Pirellula sp. SH-Sr6A: one gene and its partner. The protein of the gene in region 1 binds, or shares a complex with, the protein of each later gene. Links are inferred from orthologs where the notes say so. Each region holds a gene or a part of one and is shown on either strand. Other genes may lie near its edges.

Region 1 (12,679 bases):
CAACTGTTTTAGAAATTGCAATATCGAATAGATTTCGTCGTGAACATTGCATTCCCCCTTCGCCTGCGTATTCACGCGTGCATACCCCAGTAGTTGGCCGATCAAATCATCGACTCGCTCGACCTCTCGAACGGATTCTTCGATCATCACAGCCGCTTCCTCCGAGGAGATGTGCGCGGTGCCCGCAAAAACCTTTTGCGATGTAAACAAATTCAATCGCACGGCGTTCAGCGGATTCCGCAATTCGTGAGCCATTCCAACAATCAAGCGACTGAGCCCTGCCAATCGCCGTGTCTCGGCTTGATCGAGCGCTTGCTCCATCCTCTTAGCTCGCACCCCCAACCGAAAGAGCAAAATGGAAGACCCTAAAACAATTGCTCCGATAGCTGTGATTACGATCGACCAAACTTGAATCGCTTCACGCTGCCCATCCCACACGCGACGATTGAGCCACGTCAAATCCAATCCTGTGTGATAAGAGCCCATGGTTTGATTTTGATAAATGATTTGGGCACTGATATCCAACGCATCGCCTCGATGCGAGAGGGGGCCGTCCGATATCTGCCGAACCCCTGGTCCATATCCTTCGATTGCTTTCTTCTCCCAGCCTTCCGGCAATCGATCGTGTTTTGGATTCTCGACGTCCAGATAGTCACTATGCGCCAGAATCAATCCTTCGGCGTCCACAATTGCTGCGTAAAGTCGATCCGGCTTCCCCGGAATCGTTCGCCGCCAATGATCGACTAACCATCGAGGCTTTTTCTCGAGCTGATAGGCAGCCATCGATAAGCCTTCCAATAGATCGGACTCGATACGCCCTACGGTCCGCTCCACATGCGACCGGGCTTGATTGATTTCGGCGTCAAAAATGGAATGGCGAATGGACTGAAGATCCCGAGCCAGTCCAAGCAATCCGACCGCCGCAGCCAGAACGATTGCGACAAAAATGGATAGGGCGGGTACCCAAGTAAACGCCCGCGGAGACTGCATCATCCTCGATAAAATCATACTACCTTTTACCTTAAAACTCCGACGTACGCACTGCGAAAATCTGTCGTAGGGCTTGCGAGGAACCACGTTACAGCGAACGGCACCTATAATCGAGACGCTTCGACTTTTCTCAATGATGGCCTTGCCCCCAAACATTCGATCATGATTCTACGACTGCTGACCGCGTGGTTCGCCCTGGCGATCTGCTCTTCTCCCTTCCCTCTATTTTTACCGAATGCTATGGCTCAGAACGGTGAACCCTTCTTCATCGGAGGTTACGGGGAAAGTATCTACGCCAGCCGCCTTCACTCGGACGGATCGATGGATGTACCGATTGCCGTCGGTTCTTTGGCCCGTCCTAACTTCTTTGCTCGGCATCCTCAACAGGAGATTCTTTATGCCGTGGGGAGCGCGGTACCACCCGAACAAGGGGCTCCTGGTGTCGTCGCCGCCTTTCGTTGGGACATCGAGAAACTCCATGACCTTCAACCAGATGCTCTTCGCTTGGTCAATCAGCAACCCATCCCGCTCGATACTGCCTGCCACATTTCCATCGATCCTCGTGCGGAGTTCGCGGTGGTAGCCAACTACGGGAAAGGGAGCATAGTCGTTTATCCCCTTGATTCGTCCGGTGCCGTCGGACCGATGTTGCAGCGCATTGAGCATTCAGGAACAGGAAAGGACCCTTCTCGACAATCCAGCCCCCATGCGCATTGCAGCGTGTGGACCAAAAACGGATCCTATCTTCTCGTTGCCGATCTTGGGATGGACCGAGTCGTGGTCTACGAGCCTGACCGAGCGATGCGCCTTTTCAAGCCTCGTCCCGACCTCGACTTGGTCCTAGCACCAGGAGCCGGTCCGCGGCATCTCACGTTCGATCCAACCGAGCGGATCCTTTATGTCATCAACGAGCTCGACATGACGATCTCCAGTTTTCTTTGGGACGGAAGTCGGCCATCTACACATCTCGAGACCGTGACGACACTCCCCCCGGGAGTATCCGATCCAGGCTATTCCACCGCAGAAATCTTGGTGCATCCGTCAGGGAAATTTCTCTACGGCAGCAATCGTGGGCACAACACCATCGCTTCCTTTCAGATCGATCCGTCGACGGGCAAGCTGGCTTCGACAGGTCACACACCGACCCTGGGTAAAACGCCACGGAACTTTCGCCTCTCGCCGGATGGACAATTCCTCTTGGCGGAAAATCAACAATCCAACGACATCGTTTCTTTTCGAATCGATCCAGAGAAGGGAACGCTTCAGTCGACTCGATTCCGTATCGAAGCCCCCGCGCCGGCATGTATCAAGTTCCTTAAATAGAGTGCACAAATTCATCGATCGCGACTAGACTTTCGTCTTCTCGTTTTCAGTTCCCGTTGCTCACCGATTTGCACTGACCAAAGTCCCATGACACGAAAAGACCATTTCTTCCGCGGCTGTATGCCCGCCTTGATGACTCCCTGCAAATCGGATCGAACTCCAGACTACGATGCCTTGGTTCGCAAGGGACAGGAACTGATCCAAATAGGGATGAAAGCCGTCATTTACTGCGGTTCCATGGGGGATTGGCCCCTTCTGACCGAATCTCAACGCCAAGAAGGTGTGAAACGCTTGGCGGAGGCGGGAGTTCCCGTCGTCGTGGGAACCGGTGCTCAAAATACGAGCCTGGCGGTCGACCACGCAGCTCACGGTCAAAAGGTGGGAGCCAAGGGGTTGATGGTCATTCCCCGCGTTCTGTCTCGCGGCACCTCGCCAGCAGCCCAGTACCAGCACTTCTCGAAGATCCTCGCCGCCGCACCCGACCTTCCTTCGGTGATTTACAACAGCCCCTACTACGGATACCAAACCAAAGCGGACTTGTTCTTTCAATTGCGACAAAAACATAAGAACTTGGTCGGCTTCAAAGAGTTTGGCGGTGCGGCTTCATTGGACTATGCGGCCGAGCATATCACGAGCGGTGATCCCGATCTCTCCCTCATGGTCGGCGTGGATACCCAAGTCGTACACGGGTTCCTCTACTGCGGAGCCGCAGGGGCGATCACCGGTGTGGGGAACGCCATACCACGCGAAGTACTCCGATTGGTCGAGCTTTGTGAACGGGCCGTCCAGGGAGACTCGCAGGCCAAGCAATGGGCTTTCGAACTCAGCGATGCTTTGAAGGTGCTTTCTACCTTCGATGAAGGTCCTGATTTGGTTCTCTATTACAAACGCCTCATGGTCCTGGCAGGGAACCCCGAATACACATTGCAGCTTCAAGAAAGCGACGCGCTCAGCGCAAGCCAACTTGGATTCCTCGACCAACAGTGGCAACAGTTTCGTACGTGGTGGGATCGTTGGCCCGGCCGATCCTAGTAGGCATCGCTCAACCTCGGGTGCTTCTAGTTCAACACCAGTAGGCCTCCGTCATTGCATTCGAAACATACCCTCGATGATCAATACGCACGTGGCCGTAATGAGCAATACTCCCAGCAGCCACGCGAGCGAGACCTTCTGCAACAGCTTGGGGCTCACCTTCAATTGCTTTCCCTCTTCGGGGCTAAAGAGGAGAATGGCAAGCATGAAACCAAACGGCACGAGCGGTAGACTGAGAATGCACAGTGCGATCGCGATGTAGAATGCGGTCGGGTAGTTCTTGTAGCAGGCGGCGAAAGCCGCGACGGCTGCCGTCCAAAGCAAAACTTGCGAAATGCGGAATTGAAACTGCTGGAGAACTGGACGTTGAGGGATGCGGTGGTCTTCGTCTTCTGACATGTTCCGTCATAGGGAGAGATCTAGAGGAGTTTGGTCCCCAGCGGAACTTCTTTGTCGGGTACGCATAACGCAACCTCCCCGTGCGAGTTGTGAAAACCTGTCACGAGGCACTCGGACATATGCGAGCCGATCTGCATCGCGGGTAAGTTCACCACGGCGACAATCAGCTTGCCGATGAGGTCTTCCGGCTTGTAGAGGGAAGTGATTTGAGCACTCGACTTCTTGATGCCAATCTCGTGGCCAAAATCGATACGGATGAGCAAGGCCGGCTTCCGTGCACCTTCGAAGATGGCCGCATCGAGCACACGCCCTACGCGCAACTCCACTTTGAGAAAATCATCCAGGGCAATCCTATCCATCGTTCGATCCACCACCCTCGAGATAAAGTTCCTAGAGCGACTCGGAACTAAGAACGTGTTTTGAAATTGCCTTTCCTACATTTTTGCTAACCGGCGAGACATTAAATCGATCATGGAGATGTAGATCATGGTTTCACTCGTGTCTGCAAGTCGTTCGTAATCTTTGCTTAGGCGTCGCCGTCGATTGATCCACGCGAATGTGCGCTCGACGATCCATCGTTTTGGTAGTACTTGGAAACCTTTTGCGGCTATCGGTCGCAGCACTGTTTGCAACTGAAGTCCTTCCTGCTCTTTCAGTAGCTGTGGAAGGCCACCCTTCCCGTAAGCGCCATCGGCGAACACGATCTTGATTTTTCGATAGAGGCTGCGGATACCCTGCATAACAATCGATCCTCCATCATAGTCCTGGATTTCAGCGCTGTGGACAACGACCATCAAGAGCATCCCCAGTGTATCAACGAGGATATGTCGCTTGCGACCTGTGATCTTCTTTCCGGCGTCGTATCCACGGGTTTCACCACCCTCGGCCGTCCTGATCGATTGGCTGTCGATGATTCCAACCGTAGGTGCTGCTTTTTTGCCTGTCGCTTTTCGAACCTCGCTACGGAGTAGTTCATGGATAGCCAGCCAAACCCCGTCAAGCTTCCACTGGCGAAATACCCCGTAGACTGTATTCCAGTGCGGAAACTCTTTGGGAAGAAATCGCCACTGGCACCCTGTGCGGCAGACATACAGAATGGCATTGATGATTCGCCTCCGATCGATCCGTTTTCGTCCACGCTGATTGGCAGGGGGTAATACTTTTTGAATCAACTGCCATTGCTTGTCGGATAGGCAACTTGGATAATCCATTCCACTCATGATCGCTACGGCTCCTTGTAGTCCGGGAAACTTTTTCGCTTCCTGAGCCGTAGCGATTTTTTCAATTCAAGGCAATTTCAAAACACGTTCTAAGCAGCGAGCTTTCGGTCTTTGGTGAGGATCTCCCCTTTCTCGTTGACTTCTTCGAAGCGAACGGAGACCTGTCGCGAAACCCCGCTTTCCTGCATGGTAACACCATAGATCATGTTGGCTGCCGTCATTGTTTTCTTGCTATGCGTCACGACGATGAACTTGGTAGTCGAGAGAAACTCTCTGAGAACCGTCACAAAACGACCAATATTGGCTTCGTCGAAAGGCGCATCGACTTCATCGAGAATACAAAACGGGCTCGGACGATATTGAAAGAATGCCATGATCAATGCGACTGCTGTGAGAGCTTTTTCGCCACCGCTCAGAAGCGAATTGCTAAGCGTCGTCTTGCCCGGGGGCGTTGCAATGATCTCGATACCGCTATCCGGATCGTTTTCGTTTTCCAGAAGAATGTCGGCGAAGCCACCGCCGAAAGAACGCCGATACAGGTCTTGGAAATTTTTGCGAATCGCTTGCAGCGTCTCGACGAACAAGTGACGAGAATCTTCGTCGATTTTCGTCATAGTCCGCAGCAATCCATTCTTCGCTTCGATCAAGTCGCTTTGGTGACCGGCGAGGCGATCGTACCTCGATTGCAATGCATCGAGCTCTGCGAGCGCCTCCATGTTGACACTCCCGGTCGACGCGATTTCGGATCGGAGCCATGCAATTTCCGATTCCGTTTTCTGTTTGAGTTGTTGCAACTCATGCGTATTGGAGACTGCAGCGATCGATTGGAGTTGTGCAGCCGTTTCTTCAGAAAGACGTTCGTCTTCGGTATGCAGCTCGAGTTCCAGCAAATCCTGAGGCAAGTGGATTTGATATTCTGCGGCGTAGTGCTCGCGAAGCTGTGCAACTTGGGAGTCGATTTGCTGCAAGTTTTGGGTGATCTGTGCTAACTTGTCTTCATTCTTATCCAGTTGACGTCGCATTTGCTCAAACTGGCGTGAAGCTTGTCCGGCCGCATTGTTCTGTTCGTCGATCTTCGCCAGCTGCGCAATGCGCTGGGCTTCTAGGTTGGTGGCGGTCGCTCGCAGTTCGCCCATCGCCTCCAGGCAGCGGGCGGCATGCTGTTTGGATTCTTGGATACGCTGGTCGATTTGCGCGAGGGACAGGCTGGCCTGGCTCACATTCTTTTCTCTCTCCGATGCGTCCAATACGAGTTGATCCAGCGTGAGCTTCAATCCGTCGAGCCTTTGTTCCAATCGAGCCACTTGGATCTTTTGTTCATTCGCTAGCGACTCTTGAAGCTTTAGTTTGGACTGAAGCTCCGTTCTCTTCTCCCTCCATGAGTGCAGACGAACATCGATCTCTTCGCGTGCCAATTCGCTGTGTTGGCATTCTGCATCCGCCTCCTGAGACTGGTTCTCTGCATCGAGAATGCGTTCATCACCGTTTGCGATCTGAGATAGGATCTCGTCGATTCTTTTCAGAAGGTTCGATCGTCGCTCTTGATTGGACTCCGACAGAACTTCGACACGCGAAAGCTCTTGCGAAGCCTCCCTCTCTTGCCCCGCTAATTGCTTCAAGGCTTGTTCTTCGCGAGCCAAGCTTTCTTGAAGGTTTACCATCGCCTGAGTCGCTTGCTCGAGCTCCGATTCGAGATGCAGGATCTCTTCGCGCGCCATCTGCATTTCTGTCCGTCGGGAGATCAATCCTAAGCCCGCTTGCAACGACCCGATCGTAATGCTTCCATCCGAATCGACCAATTGGCATTCCGCGGTCACGAATCGCAATCCGGCTCCGCGAAAGTGGCTGAGTTCCAAGGCGGTCGCCAAAGAATCCACGAACCATGTCGTTCCGAGCAAAGCTCGGATGAGCGGTTCGTACTCGGGAGCATACTGGGTTAGCCGATCAGCTCGCCCGATGATTCCTCGCAGTCCATCGAGCTGTATCTTCTCCCCTGTTCGTCGGTTGGGGAGACGATCCAGTCGGAGCAAGGTCACGCGGCCATCGACGGAGAGGGCGCCTTCATGGATCCAGTCGACAATTTGACCGTTGCTCAAAACGATCGCATCCGCGAGGTGCCCGAGCGCCACGTCGATCAAGGGGGCCAGGTGCATTTCGCTCGAAAGAATATCCGCAACAAGTCCCCGCACCGAATGCCACGGGTTCGACATCATCGAGACGCTAGACTCACCATCTTTCAAGTCGAGGTCTTGGTTCGCACGTGCGAGTCGCAACAATTGTTGTCCACCCCGGCCATCTCCTGCGAATTGGTCTTCCAATTGCGCAAGAACCGACAATCGTTCTCGTACCCCGTGCAATTTGCCTTGCATCGCGGCGAGTTGTTCTTGATTTTCGAACAGCTTCTTCCGCCCTTGTTCGAGCGATTGTTCTGCTTGGGATCGCCCCTCTCTAGCCGTCGCCGCTCGCACCCTGGCCTGTTCTATCTCTTGCGATAGTTGAGTGGATTCCTTTTCTTGACGTTCCCATTCCAATCGTAACTGCGACTCCTGACCTCGCCAGGTTTCGATCGAGTTTTGCAGCTGCTCGATGTGGTACTGAAAACTGACGATTTTGGAACGCAACGTGTGAATGGTCGTTTGCGTCTCGTTATACGTGGCCGTATCGGAGTCGATCGATTGGTTCAACTGCTCGAGCTCGCGGCGAACTTCATCCAGATCCGCTTCACGATTCGAAAGCAGCTGAATTGCGTCTATCTGTTCTTGTTGGATCGACTCGATTTCGCGTTGTCGCGTTTGGGTTTCTTCTACGGACGAGGAAGCTCGCTCTTGCAATGCGATCAAACGTTCTTGAATGAGCGATCGTTCGATCTCCAACTCTTCCGAGCGGGCGATGGCTGTTTTGTATCCGCTTTCCGCTGCGATCGCTTCTTTTTCTGCGTTTAGATACGCATTCTGAAAGGAGACAAGCTCCGACTGCAGTGCATCCAGTAGGTTTTTCTCTCGAGCTGCAGACTCTTCCAGCTCTTTCCATTTCACCAAACATTCTTCTTTGGAGGTGATCGCCTCCGTCCGTTGAATTTCCAGAGCGTTGCGTTGGTGTTCCAGCAGGCGAGACTCGATCCAACCAAGATTCCATCGTTGTGTTGTAAGTTGATGGGTGATTTCTCGATACCGCTGCGCCTTGGTCGCCTGGCTCTTGAGGGTTTGCAATCGCTTTCCAACTTCGTCGACGATGTCCCCCAGCCGAACCAGGTTTTGATCGACGCGTTGCATTCGACGTTCGGCTTCCACCTTTTTGGCTTTGAACCGAGAAATGCCGGCAGCCTCTTCGAAAATTCCGCGTCGATCTTTCGCGGAGGCTTGCAGCAGGCGATCAACCTTCCCCTGTTCGATGAGACTGTAAGCATCGACGCCGACACCAGTGCCCCGAAAGAGATCTTTGACATCTTTCAGCCGACAAGGCTGGCCGTTGATCGCGTACTCCCCTTCGCCGCTGCGAAAAACCCTTCGGCTCACATGCACTTCTTCGGAGTCGTGATGAAAGATGCGAGACGTATTGTCGAGAACAAGCACGACCTCGGCGCTGTTCGCCGGTTTGCGTCCCCCCTCCGCGGAACCTTTAAAGATCACATCCGCCATGTCTGCACCACGGAGCGCTTTGGCGCTCTGGGCACCGAGCACCCACTTTACTGCATCGACGACGTTGGATTTTCCAGATCCGTTCGGACCGACGACTACGGTGATCCCGTCGGGGAACTCGAACCGCGTTTTGTCGGCAAAACTCTTGAAGCCTACCAGTTCGAGGGCTTTGAGCATGAAAGAGTCCGATGGATCCGAATCAAAAAGTGGTGAGGTTTAGGGTGAGGATTAGGTGAGGTTGGGATGGTGCAGCCGTTAGTTCAATGCGTCCCAGTCGATCTCAGGAAGCGCCGTCGATGCATTCGACGAAGTGGAGACCGTAGGGGATACTCCAGTTGGAAGCGCCTCGACGGATTCTATTTCCTGTTCCTTGGCCGAGACATCAAGATCGATTCCAGATTCCGATGACGATCGCTGTGGGGTAACTGCTTCGCCGCGAAACCAATTGGAGACAGTCCACCAGGATTTGGTCTCGTTCTGCCGCGAGCTCGCGTCCACTTCCACGGGCCTTTCTTCTGTAATTTCGGATTCACCATCGCGCTTGTAGATACGACCCGCCATAGGACGTGGATTGAAAGCAACGGGGATGCTGATGCATTTCTTCTCCGACAGTTGCGATATGGTCTGCACAAGGTCGTTATAAGAAGCATTCGCAGCACCGAGTGCACGCAACAACGAGACCGTATCGGCGTCGACAACAGATCGAATGACGTCGGACGATGATTTGCGAGTGACCAGCAGTTGGTTACCAGAGACGGGTGTCAAAGTCACAAAGGGAGTAGGGTTCAATGTGGAGGTTAGGGTCACGGGTGACGTGCTCCCAAAGCAAACAATCTCTTGCTTGGTTTGCAGCGAAATGGCGATAAGAGGTGTTTGGCTGGCGATCAAGGACATGGAAACGCGATCATTCAAACGTTCGCCCTGTACGAGCGCATCGGACTCATCCCGTTGACGCAGAGCCCAGAACGCACCGTATCTCAACTCGGGTTCGGATTCTTGAAGCAATTTTTCCAATGCCTCGCGGGCGCTGTCCTGCTCGTTCATGGCCAATCCCACGAGGCAGAGCGGTCGGAACGCAACTTCTTTTCTCGCAATTTCGGCGAGGACTGGAACCGATTCCTTTCGGTCGAGGTAAGCGAGTGAATAAGCCGTATAGAATCGAATCTCGGTGTCGACGGAGGATAGGGTGTCGACGAGAACATCGATCGCTTCAGGGGTTCCGAGCGATTCCAGTTCTGCTGCAGCGCGCCGAACGGTTGTACGATCGCGGACCAGTTTTTTGCATCCCTCCAGACGCTCTTTGCGTTCCTCTTCGCTTTCATTGAATCCGGTCGCGAGCAAAACCGATGCGAAGTGCGAAGCATCGAATCGGTATTTCGGCATCGTCGTCAACGCGACCTGTGCATCATTTTTTCCTTCTGCCATCAAACGCTGTCGCGAAGCTTCGTGAAAGTAGAATCGCTTGTTGATCGCTTCTTCTATGGACTTCGTCACCATCACATGCTTGAAGTCAGGCCGTACCTGGAGTCCCAAACGTCTGGGTTGCAACAGTCGTCCACCCCCCACAATCACCGCGCGCAGTGGTTCGCGATCCCTCTTGGTATACGCTGCCGGGAGAATCACAAGTTCGCCTTGCGCGACCGCCTTGTCATCGCTCTCGCGAATTTTGCCGCCGACGTTCACCATCTCGCGCAGGCGAGCTTCCAAAAGGAAACCGCCAGTCAAGTCGCTGGCGTTGCATTCGGTCGAACATTCGATGCTGACGTCGATGACTTGATTGTCGCGATCCCCGGGGTTTCCATAACCTCGAACTTTTACGAGGGCGGTCCAAAGCGCATCGAGAGTCGCTTCGGGAGATGCGGTCTCTCGGATGCGCATTTCTTTCAACATCATGTCGCGGGCCGCGCCGGGTTTGACCGATCCCCCGGTGTTATTGAGCCCGGTGACCAATCCATAGGCATCGTACTGGTGGATGACCAAGCCTGTGATGCCGGCGACCTCCCCGATCAATCGGGGGCGCTCTGGATCCTTCAATAACTGTTTGATCCGTTTGGTTTCTTTGATGAAATGGGAGTTTTCATCATTTTTCTTTCGGCCGAACCACGATTGACAGCCCACGAAACCAACGAGAATTAGCAGCGAGCAAACTACGAGTGGGCTGCGACTGCGCCGTTGACGAGACGGGCATGAATTGGATTTGAACAAAATGGTGTCCAGCGCGGTTCGGTCCATCGATCGATCATTCCTATTCGCAAGAATAGTTCGCGTCCCATGGGATCCATCCCATCGGCGCAGATTCACTCCGGTTCATAACGAGATCGCGCGAGCTAGGTCAAGGTCATGACGGGGAATTCAGGAATGCTGGCATTCCCATCAAGGAAGCTTGTGACCCATCTTGTCGCGCTTGGTCGCGAGGTAAGCGGCGTTATGCTCATTGATCTCCGGAATAATCGGCACTTGATCGACAACCGAAAGGTCAAATCCACGCAGGTTGAAGGCTTCCTTTTTCTTGGGATTATTGGTGAGGAGCCGAATTTCGTGCAATCCGAGATCCTTCAGAATTTGGATGCCAATACCGTAATCCCGCATGTCTGCTTTGAAGCCAAGTTTGTGATTGGCTTCGACGGTATCCAAGCCTTCTTCTTGGAGCGCATAGGCTTTGATTTTTTGAGCAAGACCAATACCCCGTCCTTCTTGTGGCAAATAGACCAAAACACCTCGCCCCTCGCGCGCGATCGCTTCCAACGCTTGTTGGAGTTGATCGCCGCAGTCGCATCGGAGGGACGCGACCAGATCGCCGGTGAAGCAACTGCTATGCATCCGGACCAAGGGTGCTTTTTCCCCGGGGACGCTGAGATCACCCATCACGAGCGCCACCGGTTCCTGCGATTCAAACTGCACCCCGTAGACGATGATGTCGAACAGTCCGTAGCGAGTAGGCAATTTGGCCTTGGCCGTCCTGTTCACCAATTTCTCGCTGATACGTCGATGCGAGATAATCTGCTCCACGGTGATGATTTCCAACCCGTACTTCTCGGCGAGGTCCAACAGCTCATCTCGCGTCGCTCTATCCCCTTCGTGATTCAAAATCTCGCACAATACCCCCGCCGGCGTTAAGCCTGCCATGCGCGCCAGATCCACTGCTGCCTCCGTATGACCGGCTCGTCGCAATACGCCACCTTCCATTGCCAGGAGTGGATAAACGTGTCCGGGTTTTACGAAATCGGAAGGCTTCGAACTCTCGCTGGCAAGTCTTCGAATGGTTTCAGCTCGCTCCCCGGCAGTGATACCCGTTTTGCAGCCCGCATGATCAACGGGCGTCATAAAGGCGGTTGTCAGTGGGGAGGTGTTGTGATCTACCAGGGGACGAAGTTCCAGTCGCTGGCAGACCGAAGGCAACACCGGTGCACAGAGTTGTCCGTGGCCTTGGAGCATAAAATTGATGGTCTCGGTCGTGACTGATTCTGCAGCACAAACAAAATCACCTTCGTTCTCACGATCTTCATCGTCGAGTACGATCACCACCTCTCCTCGGGCGATCGCTGCGACGGCCTTTTCGATACTGCTGAACTTTGTGTTTGTCATGTTGGATGGATTTTGGAGTAGCCCAATCGAGTCAGGAGTTTGGATGGGAGTTGGGGTCCATGTCATCCAAGCTATAGTCTTTCATTTTCTTATGAAGCGTATTGCGGTTGATTCCAAGCCGCGTGGCTGCTTTTGTCTGCACATAATTGCAGGACGAGAGGACTTGCGCAATCAGCTCTTTTTCGACTCGGTCCACGATGGCGTTGTGCAGGTTGGTGGCATCGGCTGGACATTGCCGAATTCCTTCGACGACCACCTCGGACGCCAAGCTTTGGAAGTCCCACTTTTTCTGTTCGTTCCCAGCATGCGCGGGCTCGGGCGTCGGTCCGCGTCCCGTCACGGTGGTTGGCAAGAGGTCACAGGTCAATTCATCGGTTTCGGCCATTACCACCGATCGCTCGATGTAGTTTTGCAATTCACGAACATTGCCAGGCCAATGGTAATCCTGCAACGCCTGCATCGCTTCGCGTTCGATATGAACCACATACCGTT
Region 2 (11,337 bases), 1.2 Mb from region 1 along the record:
TGGCAGGGGACCCAGGGATTTCGCTGCTCTCATCCATATCGGCCCGCAAATCGCGACCTGGATATCGGACGGAGTAGACCATGTACCAAGCTACTTTGCGTTGCAGGACGCCATTGGCGCCGGGAATATCGACGAGGATGACGCGAACCGGCTTGAACGAAAACTCCAGGTACCAAACGTCGTGCCGGAAGGTGATGTTTCGAGATTTCTCGAGAAGTGTTTCGGCGGCCGATGCGAAGAAGGGCTTGTTCTCAGGAAACTCGGGGGCCGTCCAAGCCAACTCCGGGTGCTTTTCGACGAAGTCCAGGTCGAATGTTCCTGCGATTGTGTCGGTGGCATTCTCATCCGGCGGAACAACCGTCATAACCCCTTCGGCCAGTTTCCGGGGGGGAAGTGGCTTTGGGACGGAGGCGAGAACTTCCTGAGCGGAGGCGGTTGCGTGCATCCAGGCGGTTGCGACCATCGCCACTAACAAAAAGCAACGAAAAACCATCGATTTCACGCTTGATCGAGTCCTGGACGGATGGGGAAAAGTTTGCACAGCGGCGAGCGACCGCGTCTCGAAGACGAGAAGACTACTGGGAGTATAATCCGGGGGAACGAACAGCGGAAAAGAAAACTCATTTCCGACCACTTTTTTGAACGCTCGAACCCGGGAACCGCTTGCGATGATACACGACGAATGGATGGACATTTCTTCTTCCTCTGGCGCGTGCCGACGCCTTCGAGTTCGAATCGCAGGGGGAGGCACGCCGATCCTTTTGCTTCATGGCTACCCGCTCGATAGCCGAATGTGGATCCCGCTCATCGAACGCATCCAAGACCGATTTCTCTGTATCGCTCCCGATCTCCGGGGGTTCGGCGAATCCGCCGAGGAGCGATTCGGCTTCGAGCTGGCGGACTTGGCAAGCGACGCGCACGCTCTCGTGCAACGGATCGCCGCGGAAACCGCACCGATCGTTTGCGGACTTTCCATGGGAGGCTACGTCGCCATGCGCTATATGGCGATGTTTGGCGACCAAGTCGAACGTGTCGTTCTGACCAATACTCGCGGGAACGCCGACGATGCAGAGGCTCAGAAAATCCGGCGAGAAACCGCTTCGAAGGCACTTCGCGAAGGGACAGAACCAACCGTTGCGCCGATGTTGCAAAAACTTCTGTCGTCTCGTAGTTTTGCAACGCGCCCCGATTTGGTGGAATCCATTCGAGGAATGATGTTTTCCACCCGTCCGTCTACGGTCGCTTGGGCACTGATGGCGATGGCCAATCGCCCCGATTCGATGGAGGAACTTTCCCGCTGGCCGTGCCCCGTTCTTTGCATCGCAGGGCAGGAAGACCCGATCACACCTCCCGATGCTTTGCAGCGCATCGCATCTCGGATCGATGGGGCTCCGTATCGAATCGATCCCCACAGTGCTCACTTGACTCCGATGGAGTCGCCTGATTGGTTTGCTGAACAATTGGTCGCGTTTTGTTCGCCCACGCGAGCCTGATCGTTTACGCGCCAAATCTCCACTTCGCGGTGGTCTGTTTCCGAAGCGATGCGACAACATCCACGAGAACTTCGATGGTACGGTCGATTTCCGCTTTGGTATTCTCCGTGGAAACGCTGAATCGAATACCTCCTTTGACAACCTGATCAGGAAGGTGCATGGCTTGCAGGACATGCGATGGTTGGCTCGATCCGCTCGCGCAGGCGGAGCCGGTGCTGCATGCGATTCCTTTGAGATCGAGAGCCACTTGCAAGGCCTGGCGATCCACTCCGGGAAACGAAACGCTCAACGTGTGAGGCAATCGTTTTGCCTCGCGCCCCACCACGACGGACTCCTCGATGCTTCGAACGATACCAGCCTCCAACCGATCTCGAAGCATGCTCAACTTTTCCGCGCGAGCGCCCACGCTGAGAGCCTCTTCGACTGTCGCCGCAAACGCATCGCATAGGATGGGAGCTTCGGTACCTGGGCGAAGCCCCAATTGCTGAAATCCACCGAACATTTGAGGTGCGATTTGGATTCCGTGCCGCAGGATCAAGCCCCCGATTCCGACCGGGCCATGGATCTTGTGAGCGGTGACGGTCATCGCATCTGCCTTCCAGGCTTCAAAGCAGATGGGGACCTTGCCGAGCATTTGCACGGCATCGCAATGGAACAAAACTCGATGCTCTTGGCACAGCGCAGCGACGGATTCGATAGGTTGGAGGACGCCGGTTTCGTTGTTCGCGGCCATCACCGATACCACGGACACGGGAGATGAAGAATCGGCCGTCAGCATTCGGCGGAGCGCCTCCAAATCGACGAGACCTTCCCTGGTTACTGGGATCGTTTCGGTGCTCCGTCCAAGCTGTCGCAGGCGATCGGCCGCCCCCAAGACGCTCGGGTGCTCGATGGCGGAGACGAGGATCCGACCGGGGCGAAGCTCGCTCAACCCGAACAATGCAAGGTTATTGGCTTCTGTTCCTCCGCTGGTGAAGAGCAGTTGGTCTGCTCCCATCCCAGCCGTCCGAGCGCCTAATCCTGCGAGGATTCGATCGCGAGCCGCTTCGACGAGCGATCGAGCCCGCCTACCGGCCGCATGCTGGCTGCTGGGATTGGCAATCCTCTCCAAGGATAGGACGCGCATCCGCTCCGCGATGGCGGGGGCCAAAAAGCTGGTCGCGTTGTTGTCCAAATAGATCATGCCGGCACGAGGGTTTGGAGAGGAAGCGACCGCATTGAAAGGGGGAATCGACCGAGTCGGGGTCAAGCCGCTTTATGTAGGCATTGTCCCGTCGCGATCCTACTAAATCTAGTTCACCTTCGCGATTCTACCCCGTTTCGCTAGAATGCCAGCCTTTCTCTCTCGGCAACGATGGATTGTTCCCTCTTTTCGCAAGCATATGAAGATGACATCGCCGCAAAAAAGGAACCGCAACGATGGCGGCAAAGGTGGTCCCCCCCAGGATCAGCCCCACATCCTCGATCGTTCGCCTCCTTTCGATTTGGCTGCCGAAATGGGTGTTTTGGGGAGCTTGATCCTCAATCCCGATTTGACCAATGATCTTACGTTGGTTCTTCGTGCGGACGATTTTTACGACGACGCGAATCGGAAACTCTATGCAGCGATGATCGGTTTGTTCGAGGCCGGGCGGAAGATGGACGTCACGCTGCTCGTCAATGAACTGAAGGCCGCCGGGGACTTTGAGCTCGTGGGCGGGGCTGCCTATTTGGCCAAACTGGCCAACAGCGTTCCGAACGCGGCCCACGCGATCTACTATGCCGAGATCGTCCGGACCAAGGCGACGCTACGACGATTGATCGACGCATCGACGTCCATCCTCAAAGATGCGTACGATGAGACCTTTGACGCAAAAGAACTGGTATCGCAGGCGGAGCAGAGGATTTTTCAAATCCAGGACGAGCGAAACGCCAACTCCGCCGCGCCTGTGAGCGAAGTGTTGCGCACGGCCATGAACCGGATCGATATGCGGATGCAGGGGCATCAGCTGAACACCGGGGTTATGACCCACTTCACGGACTTCGATCAGATGACAGGTGGACTCCACGATGGGGAGCTGATCATCTTGGCTGCTCGCCCTGCAATGGGTAAGACGGCCTTTGCGATGAACATCGCAGAGCAAGTCGCCATGAAGGACAATGCGCCGACCCTCTTTGTTAGTTTGGAAATGGCGGCGGTCGAGTTGGTCGATCGTTTGCTTTGCTCGGTTGCCAAAGTGAACGGTTCGCGGCTGCGGGTCGGGACGATTTCGCAGGACGATCAAAAGAGACTTATTTCCAGCGCGGCCAAAATCGCAACATCCCCTCTCTATATCGACGATGCACCGAGCCGAACGGTGAGCGAAATCGCGGCTGTCGCCCGACGGATCACCCAGCAAGAGCTTCGCAAGACCGGGGGTCGCAAGCTAGGGCTTATCGTCATCGACTACCTGCAGCTCATCGAACCGGATAACCCGAAGGATCCGCGGCAAGAGCAAGTCGCCAAAATCGCGCGTCGCCTCAAGATGTTAGCCCGGGAACAACACGTGCCCATCCTCTGTTTGTCCCAGCTCAACCGTCAATCAGAAGAGAGCAAGGATCACAAACCCAAGCTAAGCCATCTGCGGGAGTCGGGTGCGATCGAGCAAGACGCGGACGTCGTCATGTTTGTGCACCGCGAAGGGTATTACCATCGCGGTGAAGATGCCGAACAGTACGCAGGCCAGGCAGAGATTATCATCGCCAAGCAGCGAAACGGTCCGGTGGGTGATGTCGAGCTGATCTGGGAAAAGGACTTTACGCGGTTCCTTAATAAGGCACCGGAGCGGCATGAGGAGTTCAACAGCTACAGTGACTTCTCAACTCCTGGTGGCTACTAAGTCCGGAACGGCACCTTACGACATTCCCACGAATCACCCGAGAGCAGCATTATGAGCAGCGGTCACAGCGGAACCTTTCGAGTCCTCTTGCAGAAAGAGCAACTGGTCTTTTCCTCCGCGCACTTCATCACTTTTGCCGGCGACATTTGCGAATGTCTGCATGGTCACAATTATGGATTGCGAGGCGAGGTTCAGGGTAAGCTCGACGAAAACCGCTATGTCATCGACTTCATCGCGTTTCGCGACACGCTGGCCAAAATCGTGAAGCGACTGGATCACCATATGCTGCTACCGACACGGCACTCCATGATCTCCGTCCAGGAAGACGGGGACGAGGTCGTCGTCCGCTTTCGAGCCAAGCGGTGGGTTTTCCCCGCTGAAGATTGCATTCTGCTCCCGATCGTGAATACCACCGCAGAAGAGATTGCGGAATGGATCGGTCGAGAGTTGCTCTCCGAGTTGTATTCCAAGATAGGGGATAGGCTCGACTGGCTGGAGATCGGAGTGGACGAAAACAATGGGCAGTGGGGGTACTGTCGATTGCCATGGTCACGCGTTTCTTAACGGATTTGAGTCCAACGAGACAAACTGTGCAGGTTGCAATGGGATCGGCCGAATCGAGGAGATGGGCCGACCTTTCTTGACTTCAGGATGGCGAAGAAGGGTCGATGGTCCGCAAAGCGTTTGCGTTCCACCTTCCAAGCATCTTGAGCCACATGCTAAAGTCCTCACCTGTGCAACTCGCCGAAGAGGGTATTCAAAAAGCCGCGGTTCTCCTCATGGCACTTGAGGAAGACGATGCAGCCATGCTGTTGTCGAAGATGCCATCCAAATACGTGGAGGCCGTCTCGCTCGCCATTGCTCAGATCGACGATATTCCGGGCCAAGTGCAGGAAGAAGTAATCGCCGAATTTTTTGGTGGTGCCCCGAGCTCTTTGATTCATGCGTGCGGCGGATTGGAACGGGCGAAAACGCTGGTGAGGAAGGCGTTCGGCAAAGATGCTGCCGACATGCTGGCCGTCTTGCAGCAGACCATCGAATCCCTGCCGTTTGCATTCCTGCAAAAGGCGGATCCGCAAAACATTCTCACCTTTATCATGGACGAGCACCCGCAAACGATCGCGGTGGTGATCTGCCACGTCCCCGCTGCAACCGGGGCGGGAATATTGAACGGGTTGCCTCAGCAGAAGCAATTGGCTGTCATCCGTCGCATCGCTCAAATGGGGCAGACGAGTCCCGAAGCGATCGCGGACATCGAACGTGCCCTCGAGTTTCGAATGTCTATGGTTATGAACCAGTCATTCCAAAAAGCCGGGGGGGTGCCTGCGGTGGCCGAAATCCTCAACGTCACAGATCGGGCGACCGAACGCATGGTCTTGGAGAACCTCTCCAAGGACAGTCCGGAACTGGTGGAAGAGATCCGACGATTGATGTTCGTCTTCGAAGACATTCAGAAGTTGGCCGACAAAGATATTCAGACCTTGCTCAAGAACGTCGAGACCAATCAATGGGCGATGGCCCTCAAGGGAGCGAGCCCGCAGCTCCAGGAGAAGGTCATGAAGAACATGTCGCAGAGAGCAGCAGAGATCCTCAAGGAGGAAATCGGGTTCCTTGGTCGCGTCAAGCTCAGCGATGTCGAATCGGTTCAGCAAAAGATTGTCGATATCGTTCGCGGTCTCGAGGAAGCAGGCCAATTGCAGCGACCGGGCAGCGATGGAGAAGAGGAGTTCGTCGCCTAGCGAGGCATGACAGGCATGTTGGAGTTGGCAACTGCTTCGGCCTCCAAGTTATCGACCGCAGCGACTTGCAGGACCTCCTCAAAGGTTGGTCCCGCTACCAGCAGCAATGGGGTGTCGGCGTCTCGTTGTTGCGCCAAAAGCCCGTGGTGGCGCGTCAACTCGAGCGTCGCAAGGAACATGGCAACCAACCCGCTTTTGTGCATGCCCAGATCGAACAGATTTTGCAATTCGACCTCACCATGATCCCGGACCAAACCATGGATCCGTTCCATGTAAACATGGATGGGCGTGTTGTCGTAGGTTAGTTTGTGCTCCGGGGCTTTCTGTTTTGCTTTGAGTATTCGACCGAACGCGCTGACCAGATCCCACACCTCGACCTTTGCGATCGGAACGTCTGCGGCATCCAATCGTCTGGGCGGTAAGTCGTTCGCAAGCCGCGGGAATCGCAATTGCCATTGGCGACTTTGTTCGTCGAGCAAACTCGCCACGTCTCGAAACCGCTTGTATTGAACCAGGCGATCGACCAGGTTTTCGACGCCATCACCGGTCTCCTGCATCGACAGAATTTGCGGCGCCTCTTCTTCGTCGTTCGGTAAGACAGCCTTGGCCTTCATCTCGATCAATTGGCTCGTAATGTCGATGAATTCACCGACTTCATCGAGATCGAGTTCTTGCAGGATCGAAACATAGTCAAGGTACTGAGCAGTAATGCGGGACAGAGAGATTTCCTCCAGCGGGAGCTCTTCCCGCCGGATGAGATAGAGGAGCAAATCGATCGGTCCGTGGTAGGCTGGCAAGTCGATTCCGAACACCGTGCTATCTCTCCGGTCCTTTGCAGTCGTTACCGAGTCATGCCCATCGAGAACGAAAAGACTTGTCGCGAGTCCGAGTCGGCATAAGCCACCGGTACCGCGAAATCGAACGCGAGAGGAGCGGGTCCCAAGGCGGGGACAGCCACTCGGAATCCAACCCCAGGTGCAACCCGGAAGTTATCCCAGTCCAACTCGATGTCTTGTTCAATCGTCCCGTAATCCACAAAGGTAACCATGCGCAGCATGTCATCCGCAGTGATGGGGAACATGTATTCAAAGGAGCCTAAGAACTGAAAACGACCCCCGAGCTGTACGCCTTGCTCAACAGGTCCTGCCCCACGGAAATCAAACCCGCGGAGCGTCGAGTAACCCCCTGCGAAAAAGTTCTCGAAAACAGGGGTGTCGGAGCCAGAGAAGCCCAAGCGAACGGCGGACGTGAACGTATGACGTCCCGTTCGGTCGGGGCGCTCTCGAACCAGAAAGTACTTGCTCCAGTTGACTTGCCCTCGCGGGAAGTCGAATTCACCGAAGTTCTGATCGTAAATCATCTCAAAGAGATGACCTTCTGTCGGCATGAAAGGGCTATCGCGAGTGCTATGCGTCAGACGAACACGCCCCGTGTACAAATCGTTGCTACCGAGAACTCGATTGAGCGCAGGAACCGTATTGACGGCTGGATCGAATATCTTGACATCTTGTCCGGTCAGTTCCGTCGTTAGAGAGAGATCGGGGGAGATTTCATAACCGAGACCAACTCGGCCACCGAGTCTTTGCTCGGACCAATCCTGGAAGAATCGAGTGAAATAGAATCCCCCCACCGAAAGGCTGAAGGGGGAATACCCAAACAAATTCGGCTCTGTCCAGTTCACGGTATAGCGTTGCACGTTGTTACCCGGCATCAGCTCAACACGAAAGTTTTGACCGGCACCGCGAAAGGCACCATTGAAAAACCCCGTACGGGAGTTTGGCCAAGCTCGAATGTCAAAGTTGCGCTCCTCGAGGATGATCTGGGCTGCAACGCCCAAGTCACTGTTTACCGATCCACCGAGGGAGAATCGGCCGGTTTGCCCCTCCTGGACATAAACGTCCACAGGTACATCACGAATAGAAGGGTTGTAACCAAAGGGAGCTCCTTGCAGAAAAGTAGTATTCGGTTCGAGTTGCCAAGGCTGGTTCAGCGGTGGCAGTGGCTGATTCATGGGGCCTGGGGCGGAGAGAGGCTGGTTAAAACGATTGTTGTCGGCGGGGATGAATCCCGTCTGCGGAGAGTAGGATTGTTGAGGAATGGGAGCTGGATAAGCGGTCGTGGTTGGAACTGGGGCCACCACTCCGTTGGGGAGCGTTGTGTAGGGCGAGCCGACAGGTGCACCGGGGTTTTGCCCGAAACCAGGTGGTGCACCGTAGTTCCCAGTGGAGGGAACCGGATAATTGCCATAGCCAGGAGCGGGGGACTGAGCGAGGAGGGGCGTGGCACTAGAGATTCCGACGATGCCAGCAATCGACCATCGCAACAGTCGCTGCCATGACGGCATTTTTGCGGATCGAGAAGAATGATATGGAAGCATGGTTAACGCTTTGGAGTGCGGTCCGGTGATTCGTCGAAAGGGAATGGCAATCAGTGCTTGGGCAGGCGGTGCTTATTTGTCTAAGTCAACGTCTTCGGGGGGTTCTACCTTGATCGTCGGCACGATGCCTTGCGAGGGATCGTTGTTGAAGATCGAGGAGAATCGAAGGCGACGTGTAGCATCCTCGACACCTTTGCTGTTGATGATGCTGCCCGGCCGAACATTCGCGAGTGGATGAAGAACGACGCGTTCCTTGGTGTAATCGCCTTCGATATGCACCCGCACATCGCTAATACGATAGATATCACCTTCACCTACGTTGTAGATGATGTCGACTTCGTTATTCAGCTGATAGACAAGCTCGCCGACGACATCGCAAAAGTAATGTCCCTGCGTCCCATACAGATCGCGGATGAATCGTTCATCAGCGGCTTTGTTGTCCAGCTGAAAGGGCTCTCCTTGCTTCGCTGACATGTAGGGCATCAATTCTGAGGGTTGGTAACGCTTCGTACCGCTGATGGCCACCGAGCGAATCTTGTATCGAACCCCTTCGTAGATCACGAAGGTGAGATCGACCCATTTTCCACTGTTGTCGTATTCCTTTCGAACATCCACACGTGCGTCAAAGTAGCCGAGCCGTCGGTAATATGCGGTCAATGTTTGGCGGTCGTTTTCAATCTTCAGATCCGACGCGCGATTGAACATCCATTTGGTCAGTCCGCCCCGCGCATCCTTGGATGAGATCTTTGCTTTGAGAAGCTCGCTGCTAAAGTCTTTGTTTCCTGCGAAGCCGATGGAATTGAAACGTTCGATGGGCCCTTCATTGATGACGAACTCCACGTCCCGTTCGCCTGGAAGCAAACCGGATACCACTTGGATATCGACTTGGTTCATCCCTTTGTCTTGGTAGTACTCGATCAGGTTGGTGCGTGCCGAATTGATCGCGATGGGGTCGAGCGGCTCTCCTTTGGCGATCCCTGCATGCTTGATCAAGGCGGCGTCGTCGACGCTCTGATTGCCTGTGAAGAGTACGGATTTGATGATCGGTCGTTCTTGAACGATCAGCTTCATGTGCACTCCACCGGACTCTTCGGTGAAGTAGGGTTCAATTCTCTTGAACAACCCGGTGCGATAAAGGGCGGCGATGTCGCGTTGAAAGGTCTCCGTGTCAAATACCCGGTCCTGCCTCGATTGCATGACGGCGAGGATCGCGTTTTCCGATACCGATTTGTTCCCCTCGATCTTGACCGACAGAATTACCGATCCGTTTTTGGCCTCTCGAGCGCGCGGACCGCCTGATTCGAAAACCCGGTCCTCAAATTTGGGCTCGCTAAACGCCGGAGCGGGATCGTTGCCAGGCCCCCCTCCCATTTGTGCATAGGTGGTGCTAATCAATGCGATTGACAGCGAAGCGGTGGCTGCGATTTGGAAAAGTGGCTTCATGACAATCTCCCTGTAAGGCGCTCGGGTGGGGAATACTTCTGTTGCTGAATACAGAATCTCGGGGGGAGGATGCAAGGTGCAGACGAGCTGTCTTTAGGCATTCTTCGAATTTTGGTTACAATTAGCACCCGCAAGCCCGTGGAAGTAGCGAAAACCATTTCGCTAACCTGCCAGGTTTGCTGAATCGCCTCTCCCTCTCCATCTTTCCTAGTCACCCCCTCTGCAATGACAGCAAATATTCGATTCTGTGCTTGGTTCCTCGCAGGTCTCCTCTCCACCGCCCACGCGGCGGACCGCTTTGTACCCGCTGAGCCCGCGACGCCTCTGCCTGAGTTTGGGCTTACGATTCGTTCCACTCCACACCGAACTCCGGCCGAGGAACAAGCAGGGTTTCACGTACCCGAGGGGTTCGTCGTCGATTTGATCGCTTCCGAGCCCGATATTTCGAAACCTCTGAATATGGCATTTGACGCCAAGGGGAGACTTTGGGTTACTCAGACGAAACACTACCCTTTTCCGGTCAAAGAGGGGGAGCCGGCGAGCGATTCGATCGTGGTCTTAGAGGATTCGGACCGCGATGGTGCGTTTGAGACCAAGCGATTGTTCGCTTCAGAGCTGAATATTCCCATTGGGATTTTGCCTGTCGACGATGGCGTCATCTGCTTTTCCATTCCCAACCTTTGGTATCTGCGAGACACCGATGGCGATGGCGTATGCGATGATCGAAAGATCCTTTACGGGCCGTTCGACACGAGCCGCGATACGCACGGGATGGTGAACTCGCTTCGCGATGGAAGGGATGGCTGGATCTACGCATGCCATGGTTTCAATAACCAATCCAATGTGGCCGGTCGCGATGGCCACCGTGTGAGCATGACATCGGGAAATATCTTTCGATTCCGCCTCGATGGAAGTCGTATCGAGCTTTATAGCCAGGGGCAAGTCAATCCGTTCGGCATGACCCAAGACCGTTACGGGAACTGGTTCAGCGCCGATTGCCATAGCAAACCTATCACACAGCTTCTCTATGGCGGATGCAATCCCAGCTTCGGTCGGCCTGATGATGGTCTTGGGTTCGTTCCGCCCATGATGGATCACTTGCATGGGAGCACCGCTATCGCGGGTTTGGCGCACACAAAGGATTCCAAGTTCCCGATGGAAATGACCGACCAGTTCCTGAGTGGAAACGTCATGACGTGCCGGATCAATCGAAATCAGATTACCTACCGAGGGGCAACGGCCCATGCGACCGAATTGCCGGACTTGTTAACGAGCGATGATTCCTGGTTTCGCCCCGTCGACCTCGTTTTCGGTCCTGATGGCCACTTGTACATCGCCGACTTCTACAACAAAGTCATCGGTCATTACGAAGTTCCGCTCGATCACCCCGATCGCGATCGAAACAGCGGTCGTATTTGGCGTGTGAG

The links.
Region 2: the proteins of smc (region 1) and VN12_RS03630 are in contact, whole or in part, in a crystal structure (PDB 3ZGX), measured with the Bacillus subtilis proteins. The link is inferred for Pirellula sp. SH-Sr6A from one-to-one orthologs.

What each region holds. Positions count from the first base shown.
Region 1 is NZ_CP011272.1:2,174,733-2,187,411, reverse strand. The notes cover bases 4,854-9,122. They hold smc (chromosome segregation protein SMC), read right to left. Parts: upstream 8,780-9,122; coding sequence 5,054-8,779; downstream 4,854-5,053. Other genes in these bases: VN12_RS08605 (flagellar basal body P-ring protein FlgI), read right to left, coding at 8,858-9,122; VN12_RS08615 (IS5 family transposase), read right to left, coding at 4,854-4,964. Also shown: VN12_RS08640 (sensor histidine kinase), read right to left, coding at 1-1,008; VN12_RS08635 (lactonase family protein), read left to right, coding at 1,153-2,313; VN12_RS08630 (dihydrodipicolinate synthase family protein), read left to right, coding at 2,401-3,345; VN12_RS08625 (hypothetical protein), read right to left, coding at 3,397-3,744; VN12_RS08620 (tRNA-binding protein), read right to left, coding at 3,765-4,103; more of VN12_RS08615, read right to left, coding at 4,179-4,853; more of VN12_RS08605, read right to left, coding at 9,123-10,834; ribA (GTP cyclohydrolase II), read right to left, coding at 10,976-12,187; VN12_RS08595 (sigma-54-dependent transcriptional regulator), read right to left, coding at 12,219-12,679. UniProt on the Bacillus subtilis protein: Required for chromosome condensation and partitioning.
Region 2 is NZ_CP011272.1:987,964-999,300, reverse strand. The notes cover bases 4,995-7,921. They hold VN12_RS03630 (segregation and condensation protein A), read right to left. Parts: upstream 6,903-7,921; coding sequence 6,087-6,902; downstream 4,995-6,086. Other genes in these bases: VN12_RS03625 (outer membrane protein assembly factor), read right to left, coding at 6,932-7,921; fliG (flagellar motor switch protein FliG), read left to right, coding at 5,068-6,090. In the rest of the region: VN12_RS03660 (hypothetical protein), read right to left, coding at 1-493; VN12_RS03655 (alpha/beta fold hydrolase), read left to right, coding at 669-1,493; VN12_RS03650 (cysteine desulfurase family protein), read right to left, coding at 1,498-2,676; dnaB (replicative DNA helicase), read left to right, coding at 2,882-4,351; VN12_RS03640 (6-pyruvoyl trahydropterin synthase family protein), read left to right, coding at 4,403-4,915; more of VN12_RS03625, read right to left, coding at 7,922-8,434; VN12_RS03620 (outer membrane protein assembly factor), read right to left, coding at 8,540-9,910; VN12_RS03615 (PVC-type heme-binding CxxCH protein), read left to right, coding at 10,136-11,337. UniProt on the Bacillus subtilis protein: Participates in chromosomal partition during cell division. May act via the formation of a condensin-like complex containing Smc and ScpB that pull DNA away from mid-cell into both cell halves.